DNA from 3 places in the Rhizobium sp. SU303 genome. Region 2 is predicted to be linked to each of the others. Evidence: predicted binding sites of a transcription regulator. Region 2 holds the regulator's gene; each other region holds the start of a gene.

Region 1 (3,137 bases), 1.1 Mb from region 2:
CGTCCTGAAGCTTGGCGCCCTCTTCCGCCGTCTCGTCGGAATAGTTCATCATCAATTCATTGTAGCGGTCGAGGACAGCCGTCTTCGAGGCAACGCCTTCCATGACATTCTCGAACACCGTCTTGTTGGGATCGAGATGCGGCTCCTGCTCCAGATAGCCGACCGTCGCACCTTCGGCGAGCCAAGCTTCGCCGGTGTACTCCTTGTCCTGACCTGCGATGATGCGCAGCACGGTGGATTTACCCGCGCCGTTCGGACCAAGGATACCGATCTTGGCATCCGGGTAGAACGAAAGGTGGATATTCTCCAGGATCTTCTTGTTGCCATAGGCCTTGTTGAGGCCGGACATATGATAGATGAACTGACGTGCCATGCTGCGCTGCTCCGGGCGGGAAACTTCGATTGTGCCGCTATGTAGGCGAAACAGCGCCTGCGGGCAACGCCGAAACCCGGTTTACTCAGGATTTCCGGTCAAAAGCCCGCAGCGTCGACGACGCCCTCGTCACAACCGAACGACGTTTTTCCAGCACCCTGGATCAGATCGGCAAGGCCGGCACTTTTCGCCGATGCCGCCCCGGCGGCTTCCGAAAGCCCGATCGTCAGTTCGCTGATCATCCTGACATTGCCGGCCCGCCGGCAGCTCATCTTGACGCGGTCGCCGGCACCCGGCCCGAAGCTCTTGTCGAAAGCCGCCTTGATCGCGTCGGCCTTGACCGGCTTGCCGATATTGGCAGCGAAGAGATCGCGCACGGCCGACGCGTTGAGTGCGCCCACGAGATGCATGCCGACGCCGAAATAGTCGTCGGCGCTCATCTTCGTGCAGGTGCCATGCTTCACCCATTCATGCCGTTCCAGGCCGGATTGCGTGCCGGGCATCGCCTTTGCGAGCGCCGTCTTCGTCTCGGCCGCAAGCGTGACCTCCGGCAGCTTGTTCCAGTCGCCATCCTTGTCGGCGGCCTTCTGCTCGGCGCTTACGCCGCAGTAATCCTGCCGCATCGGCCAAAGTCCGTGCAACGAAAAGTTCGTCGCGTCGGGGCGCTCGCCGGTCTGGCTCGCACACTCGGCCTTCTTCTGGTTCGTCTGGCAAAAGGCCGGCTGCCAGCTCGCCGCTAGAATGAAGCGGGTACGTCCGCCAGCCTCCTGCGCCACGGCGGCACCGGCAACAATCATCGACACGGCGAACGTCAAGGTACGCAACTGCATGCTGCTCATTTCAACCCCCAAAAAAGAACAATACAGGAACAAATAAGCACCAAAATCAAAAGGCCGCAACCCTGAATCGCAACAAGGGCGCAAATTGTTATCAGATAATCAAATGCCGATGTTGCAATTACCCGGCGATCTGGTCTGTTGTCGCCGGGAGGACCCACATGTTTTCTGAAACGCAAAGGCTCGCCGTGCCAGGGGCGTCGCTGGCCTATCACCATGCTGAGGCCATCACCCCTCCACGCGGCATCCTGTTGATATCGCATGGCTTGGCCGAACATTCGAAACGATACGGCGTCTTTGCCGAGACGATGGCGGCGCGCGGCTATCACGTCTACGCCCATGATCACCGCGGCCACGGCGAGACGACAGCACCCGATGCACCGGTCGGCCGCTTCGCCCGGCGCGGTGGTATCGAAAGGGTGATCGGCGACGTCATCGCCATGCGCAGCCATGCGGCCTCCCGCCATCCCGGTCTGCCAGTGATCCTTTTCGGCCATTCGATGGGCGGCCTCATCGCGCTCAACGCTGCCGTCACGGCTCCGGCGGACTTCGATGCCGTCGCCGTCTGGAATTCGAATTTCGCCGTCGGCCTTGCCGGCCGCGCCGCCCAGGCGGTCCTGCTTGCCGAGCGCATGCTGAAGGGCTCCGACGTGCCAAGCGGTTTGCTGCCGAAGCTCACCTTCGGCGCTTGGGGCAAATCCATTCCTAGCCGCCGCACCGAGTTCGACTGGCTGTCGCGTGTTCCTGATGAAGTCGACAAATATGCCGCCGATCCGCTCTGCGGCTTCGACGCCTCGGTCTCTCTATGGCTCGATCTCTTCGAACTGACCTTCCGCGCGCTACAGAAAATCCACCTCGACCGGCTGCCGCGGGACATGCCGATCCATCTCGTCGGCGGCGGAGAAGACCCGGCGACCGAGCGTGGAAAAGCCGTGCTCTGGCTGTCAAACCATTTGAAAGGTCAAGGCTTCTCCCGTATCAGCACTGAGATATATCAGGACATGCGGCACGAAACACTGAATGAGCTTGGCGCGGATGCGGCGATCACAGCCTTCGCCGATTGGTGCGACGGGGCCGCCGCAAAATCCTGAGCGACCAATATCCTGAGTGACCAATATCCTGAGTGACCAATATCCTGAGTGACCAATATCCTGAGTACAGGGATTTCATCATGAACAGCACCTCCGCCCGCCCCGTTTCGTCCGCCTCCGACGTGACGATGGGGCTTGTGCTGATGTTTATTTCGGTGATGTTCTCGCCGCTCATCGATATTTTCGCCAAGCTTGCCATCGTCACCGTCCCGTCTGCGGAGATCACTGCCGGCCGCTTCGCCGTGCAGGCGGTCTGCATGCTGCCGATTGTGATATGGCGGCGCAGCTTCGCCGATTTTTCCTGGCGCCAGAACCTGTTCCATGCCATCCGCGGCGCGATCATCACCGTCTCGATGATCTCCTTCGTCACCACGCTGAAATACATGGCGGTCGCCGACGCGATTGCGATCTTCTTTGTCGAGCCCATCATTCTGACGATCCTCGGCAGCATTTTCCTGAAGGAGACGATCGGCTGGCGGCGCTATAGCGCCTGCGGCGTCGGCTTCTTCGGGGCGATGCTGATCATTCAGCCGAGTTTCGAAGAAGTCGGCTACATCGCGCTTCTGCCTGTCGTCAGCGCGCTCTGCATCGCCATCTTCGTGCTGATGACCCGCGTCCTCTCGCACAGGGAAGACCCTTGGGCGATGCAGTTGCAGATGAGCATCTGGGGCCTGCTCTTCTGCGCCATCCTGCTTTTCCTGGGCCAGGGAACCGGCTCCGATCTCTTCGACCCGGTCATGCCGGATGGCCGCGCCTGGTTCTATGTCGCCGGCGTTGGCGCCATGGCCGCGATATCGGGCATCCTCGGCGTCTATGCCTATCGCGCAGCACCAGCCT
Region 2 (3,137 bases):
CAGGCCTGCTGGCGATGCTGCTCATGCCTTTCGGTCTGGATGTTTGGGCTTGGAAGATCGTCGGATTTGGCCTCGATTTGGTGATCGCGGTCGCAAAGACGGTGTCCGGCTGGGGTGGCAATATCGACGTCGGCCGCTTGCCCGCCTGGTATTTCGCCGTCGCCGTGGCAGGCTTTCTGCTGCTGACGCTGCTCCGCACCCGGTTGCGCCATGTCGGCACATCGATCATCGCGGTCGCAACACTCATCCTGCTGCTTCTGCCGGTTCCCCGGCCGCCGGATCTGGTGATTTCGGAGGATGGCAGTCTCGTCGCGGTCGTCGAGGCGGCGGCAATGGCTTCCAACCGTGAAAGACCGCCGGACTTCATCTTCGACCAGTGGCAGAGAGCGCTGGTCCTGCCGAGGCATGATCCGCCGAAGATGCTGGATGGTCCTGCTATCCCGCCTGAGGGAGAAGACCGCCGCGTCAGGCTTTCCCGCGATCAGCAGAACGAAGCAAGGACCGCGATGCGGACGGCCGCAGCGGGCGGTGACGCAAACCGCTTTTCCTGCGTCAAGAAGGCCTGGTGCATATCAAGGCTTGGCAATGGTCGGGTGGTAACCGTCATCGACAACGCCGCCTATCTCGGCCCGGCGTGCGACGCGGCCGATATCGTCGTGACGTCGGTCCGCCTTCGCTTCAACAATTGCCGTTCAGGTGCGACGCTCTTCACCGGTGAGACGTTGCGCAGGACCGGTTCCATCGAGTTGCGCTTCACGGACACCGGCCTGGAGGTCGCAACCGCATTCGATGTATTGTCGCGGCCATGGATGCGCCATCGTGCCTATGACTGGCGCAGCAACAGTTTTACCGAATCCGGCCTGGCCAATGTCAGTGATATCGGCGAATGAGACCGACGAGTTTACCCTGAACCTTGACACGGTCCGGCCCGAAAATCCGGGTCTCGTAAGCTGGGTTGGCCGCTTCCAGCGCGATCGAGGCGCCCTTGCGGCGGAAGCGCTTGAGTGTCGCTTCTTCGTCGTCGACGAGAGCAACGACGATGTCGCCAGGACTTGCGGTGCTGCCGTTGCGGATGATCACGGTGTCGCCGTCGAAGATGCCGGCGTCGATCATCGAATCGCCCTTGACCTCGAGCGCATAATGTTCACCGGAGCCGAGCATGTCGGCCGGAACGACGATGTCGTGGGTATTGTTCTGGATCGCCGAGATCGGCACACCGGCAGCGATTCGGCCCATGACCGGCACGGAGACCGAGTTGGCGTTGTCGGCGACGGGTTTTGCGGGAGCAGGAGTAGCAACCGGCTGCGGCTTGCCGAGGCTGCCCTCGATGACGCTCGGCGAAAAGCCGCGCCGGGGCTGAATGCTGGGGCTGTAGGCCTCCGGAAGCTTGATGACCTCGATCGCGCGGGCGCGATTCGGTAGGCGGCGAATGAAGCCTCGCTCCTCAAGCGCTGTAATCAAGCGATGAATCCCGGACTTGGAGGCGAGGTCCAGGGCATCCTTCATTTCGTCGAAAGATGGCGGAACGCCGGATTCCTTCATGCGCTCATGAATGAAAAGGAGAAGCTCCTGTTGTTTGCGCGTGAGCATCGACGTTGTGACCTCGTGATTGAAACAAATCCAGAACAGACACTATATGTTCCATATGTGTTCCGCAAGTAGCTAAATTTCCGTAAAACTTGGCGCCAACTCGTTGAGATTTTTATTTTCATTCGCCGGATTGGGACACATCTCTTGCGTTGAGGGGCGCGCCGTCGCAAATCTCTTGCCGTTTCCAGGAGGGACATCATGAACGAGCATTCCGCCAAACCGCACCCGCTGGATCATGTCGTGCTGCCGGTCGTCAACATCGATCTGGCGCGCGAGAGGCTCGGCAAGCTCGGCTTCACCGTTGCCGCCGATGCGCGCCATCCCTTCGGAACGGAGAATGCCTGCGTCTTTTTTGCCGACAAGACCTATCTGGAGCCGCTCGGGATTGCGAGCGTCGAGGAGAGCGAGGCATCGGCGCGGCAAGGCAATGTCTTCACTGCCCGCAACCAGGCCTTCCGTTTCCGCTGTTGCGAGGAGGGGCTTTCGGGGATGGCTTTCGGCAGCAAGGATGCCGGCATCGATCATCAGAATTTCGTCGGCAACGGATCGAGCGCCGGCGAGATGCTGCAGTTCACCCGGCCGATGACGATGCCGGACGGTTCCGAGACGATTGCCGGCTTCAAGCTGGCTTTCGCCGGCGACCTGCGCGCGCCCGATCTCCTGCTTTTCACCGTCGAGCGCGTCAATCCGCTGCCGGCCGACCGCGCCGCGCTGGAGACGCATGCCAATGGCGTCACCGGCATAGTCGAGATCGCGCTTTGCACGCCGGAGCCGGCCGCCTTCGCTGCCTTCGTCAGCCTTGCCGTGGCGCAATCGGCAGTCGAGAAAACCGGTTTCGGCGTCGATATTGCGGCATCGAATGCGAAAATCAGCCTGATGACGCCGGAAGGGCTGGAGGCCTATTTCGACATCGCCGTCTCATCCGCAGATCGCGGCCTGCGCGGCCGGGCAATCCTCTTTGCTGTCGCCGATCTTGCCGTGACAGAAGCGCATTTGGCTGCTAACGGGGTGACATACACGCGCAAGAACAATCGCATTCTGGTGAAGCCCGCGCCCGGGCAGGGTACGCTCTTCGCCTTCGAGGAAACACGATGAGCACTGATACGAATTCCGAAGTCAAGATCGGCGAAGGCCAAGGCCAGGTCATCTTTTCCAATACCGGCCGCCTGTCGCTGATTGCCGGTCCCTGCCAGATGGAGAGCCGCGACCACGCCTTCATGGTTGCCGGCACGCTGAAGGAGCTTTGCGGAAAGCTCGGCATTGGCCTCGTCTACAAGAGCTCCTTCGACAAGGCGAACCGCACCTCGCTCTCGGCTGAACGCGGTATCGGAATCGAAAAGGGCATGGAGGTCTTTGCCGACCTCAAGAAGGAATTCGGTTTTCCCGTCCTGACCGACGTTCATACCGCCGAGCAATGCGGGGAGGTGGCAAGGGTCGTCGATGTCCTGCAGATTCCGGCCTTTCTTTGCCGCCAGACCGACCTTCTCATCGCCGCCGCCAAGACCGGCCGTGTCGTCAATGTCAAGAAGGGCCAGTTCCTCGCTCCC
Region 3 (3,137 bases), 1.4 Mb from region 2:
GTGCAATTTCGTCGAGATCATGCCGCGTCTGGACGAGCACCTGAAACGCGGCGTGACCAAATAGACCGATGTGCCTGCGCTATGTCGCAAGGCCTGGCAGGACGGGCATCGTGTCCCAGCTGTCACCCGACAGCAGGACGCAGCTTATGCCGTGAACATCCGTGACGATGAGTGTCCAGGTGCCGCTTTCGGCGGCATAGACCTCAAGAACGGCGTTCTGGTTGATCAGTCCGACTGCCGTGAGCTTTTCGGCGAAATTCTTGTCCAGGAAATTGACGATTTCGGGTCGGCCTGCGCAACTGCGCATCATCTGCGATGCTGCCGAATGCGGATGCGCGATCACCAATGTCGGCAATATGACGGCCATGAGGCCGCAGATCATACTGCGTACGCCGTAGATCCTACCGCGCGCCATGACGCACCTCCTTTCGCCGGGAACCCGGCAGAAGAGGAGATTGTCACTGACCTGTTCTGCCGTTCACCGGCATTCCATGGCCATTCCGTTGCGAAGCGAGGCGCTTCGACGGCGCCATGTTTAAATTATAGCGCGAAATCCTATTGGGCGCCATCTTTTGCTCATGGAGAGCGTTGCGGCCCTATCGCGCAGCGCGGGCGACCCAGGACGGAATCAGTTCGCTCGCGAGCTTGCGCGGCTTCTGCCCCTTGACGAATTCGGTCAGCCGCATGCCGCTTTTGGCAATGGCGAGCGCCTGCTTCTTCGGCAGGAGAAAGCCCAGTTCCAGGGGCGGCACGGCTCGGCCGACACGCTGGAAAAACGGGCGCCGGTAGCCGCGCGACGCGGTGAAGCGCGCCGGCAGCTTGTTCAGCGCGACATATTCGGCGATCTCATCGATCCAGCCGGCCTGGGGTCTGGCGCCCGGCTCGACGAAGAGCAGCCATTCGCCGCGCGCTGCGCGGACGATGTCCTTGATATCCCATTGCGAATGGAAGCGGCAGCCGGCGGCGTCGGCCACCCGCGAGGTGCCGTCGCGCGAGCCGTGATCGAGCACGACCACATCGCTCACCAGCCCCTCCACCGCGCCTGCCACCAGTACCGATAAAGTCTGTGCCAGCTCAGATTCCTGATCCTGACATTCGAGAACAACCGTCAACATTGACTATTTATAATGCGCCGCACAAATTTTTTCCAGCGCCGTTTTCCTCATTTTGTTCTTGCAATGTTCTCATTTTGCGGATAGGAATTTAATCAGCAAAACGGGCGGAGGCGATGGCTTTCCGCCGCGGGAGAATCCGATGAGAGAGCAGTCCCTGGCAGGGCAGGCCGCATTCGCGCCTGCCAATACGGCAGATATTGCCGATGCGATGATCGTGTCCTCCGGCCTGAGAGTCGAGGTCGACCGGCGGCGTGGACGTGGGGCGGGACTGAACCCGACGGGTCGGTTCGAGCCACTGCAGCGGGAGACCGTCGACGATGGCTGGCAGACCTGGGAAGAGCTGCCGCCATTCAAGACGGAAGTGCAGGTCGAGAAGCCGCGCACGGCCATCACCCGCAACGAATCGCCGGACCTTTCCTTCGACCGCTCGATCAATCCCTATCGCGGCTGCGAGCACGGATGCATCTATTGTTTCGCCCGGCCGACACACGCCTATATGGGGCTTTCCGCAGGGCTCGATTTCGAGACGAAGCTCTTTGCCAAGCCCGATGCGGCAAAACTGCTGGAGCGGGAGCTCGCCAAGCCGGGCTACAAGGTGCGGGTGATCGCAATCGGCACCAATACCGATCCCTATCAGCCGATCGAGAAGGAATGGCGCATCATGCGCGGCATTCTGGAGGTGTTGAACAAGGCGAACCATCCGGTATCGATCGTCACCAAGTCGGCGATGATCCTGCGTGATCTCGACATTCTGCAGGAGATGGCAGCTAAGAACCTGGTGCGCGTCGGCATCTCGGTGACCACGCTGGATCGCAAGCTTGCCCGGACGATGGAGCCGCGTGCCGCCACACCGCCGCGGCGGCTGGAGACGATCCGCACCCTTGCCGAAGCAGGCATCCAGACGGCAGTCATGGCCGCCCCGCTCATCCCGGCGCTGAACGACCACGAGCTGGAGCGCATCCTCGAATCGGCAAAGGCTGCGGGCGCTGCCGAGGCGAGTTATGTCATCCTCAGACTGCCGCTCGAGGTCAGCCCGCTGTTTCGAGACTGGCTGCTGCAGCATTATCCCGATCGCTACCGGCATGTGATGTCGCTGGTACGCTCGATGCGCGGCGGCAAGGATTACGATGCCGAATTCGGCAAGCGCATGAAGGGCGCCGGTCCCTATGCCTGGCAGATCGCCCGGCGCTTTGAAATGGCCGCCAGACGTTTCGAGCTGACGCGACGTAGTGTGCCGCTGCGCGATGACCTGTTCGTACCGCCTGATGGCAGCGGCGTGCAATTGTCGCTTCTTTGATTTTTAAGCTTGCGTTTCGGCATCTCGACAAAACCGCCCTGTTTTCGAGCACCGAGCGCAATTCCCGCGGATGGCCCTGACCGCCACCATCCGCCGGACCGGTCCCCGGCCGCCGCCCTGATCCGGGGACTTGCGGGAAATCGGGTTGGCGTGCGAGGTTCAGCCGCATGAAACCTCGCACGCCACCCGATTCTCCCCTGCTTTTCGACACGGCTCCACTCGTGCCGGATTTCCGACTGGAACTCAAAGCCCGCAAGGCCGGCCACTGGCCGGTCGCCGGTGCCGACGAGGCTGGCCGCGGCCCGCTGGCGGGACCCGTCGTGGCGGCCGCCGTCATTCTCGATCCGAAGCGCATCCCTGAGGGGCTGAACGATTCCAAGCAGCTTTCGGCGCAACGGCGCGAGGAACTGTTCGTGCAGATTCTGGCGACTGCGACCGTCTCCATCGCCTCCTCCAGTTCGACGCGCATCGACGAGACGGATATCCGCAAGGCAAGCCTCGACGCCATGCGCCGGGCCATCTGCAGCCTCGCCATTCCGGCTAGCTACGTGCTGACCGACGGGCTCGACGTGCCGCCCGGCCTCGATTGCCCTGGACAGGCGGTGGTCAAGGGCGATGCCCGCTCGGTCTCGATCGCCGCCGCCTCGATCGTCGCCAAGGTGACGCGCGACCGGATGATGGCGCGGGCACATAGCGTGTATCCGGATTACGGCTTTGCGGCGCAT

Evidence for each region. Region 2 encodes LexA, which represses DNA repair genes until DNA is damaged. Its sites were predicted from a motif close to TGTTCNNNNTGTGTTCNG; they were not measured.
Region 1: RlegSU303_RS15460 (ribonuclease T2 family protein) is a predicted target of LexA. The motif match lies at 1,227-1,244, and genes of this name have one in related genera.
Region 3: RlegSU303_RS02750 (PA0069 family radical SAM protein) is a predicted target of LexA. The motif match lies at 1,169-1,186, and genes of this name have one in related genera.

Annotation. Positions count from the first base shown of each region.
Region 1 is NZ_CP088095.1:3,083,692-3,086,828, forward strand. Features, by position in the region: gene ettA (energy-dependent translational throttle protein EttA) at 1-373, opposite strand, end outside; gene RlegSU303_RS15460 (ribonuclease T2 family protein) at 472-1,212, opposite strand; gene RlegSU303_RS15465 (alpha/beta fold hydrolase) at 1,371-2,300, shown strand; gene RlegSU303_RS15470 (DMT family transporter) at 2,381-3,137, shown strand, end outside.
Region 2 is NZ_CP088095.1:1,970,288-1,973,424, forward strand. Features, by position in the region: gene RlegSU303_RS09905 (ComEC/Rec2 family competence protein) at 1-890, shown strand, start outside; gene lexA (transcriptional repressor LexA) at 871-1,590, opposite strand; gene RlegSU303_RS09915 (VOC family protein) at 1,789-2,685, shown strand; gene kdsA (3-deoxy-8-phosphooctulonate synthase) at 2,682-3,137, shown strand, end outside.
Region 3 is NZ_CP088095.1:567,432-570,568, reverse strand. Features, by position in the region: gene moaB (molybdenum cofactor biosynthesis protein B) at 1-64, shown strand, start outside; gene RlegSU303_RS02760 (hypothetical protein) at 80-415, opposite strand; gene RlegSU303_RS02755 (glycosyltransferase family 2 protein) at 597-1,115, opposite strand; gene RlegSU303_RS02750 (PA0069 family radical SAM protein) at 1,255-2,412, shown strand; gene RlegSU303_RS02745 (ribonuclease HII) at 2,580-3,137, shown strand, end outside.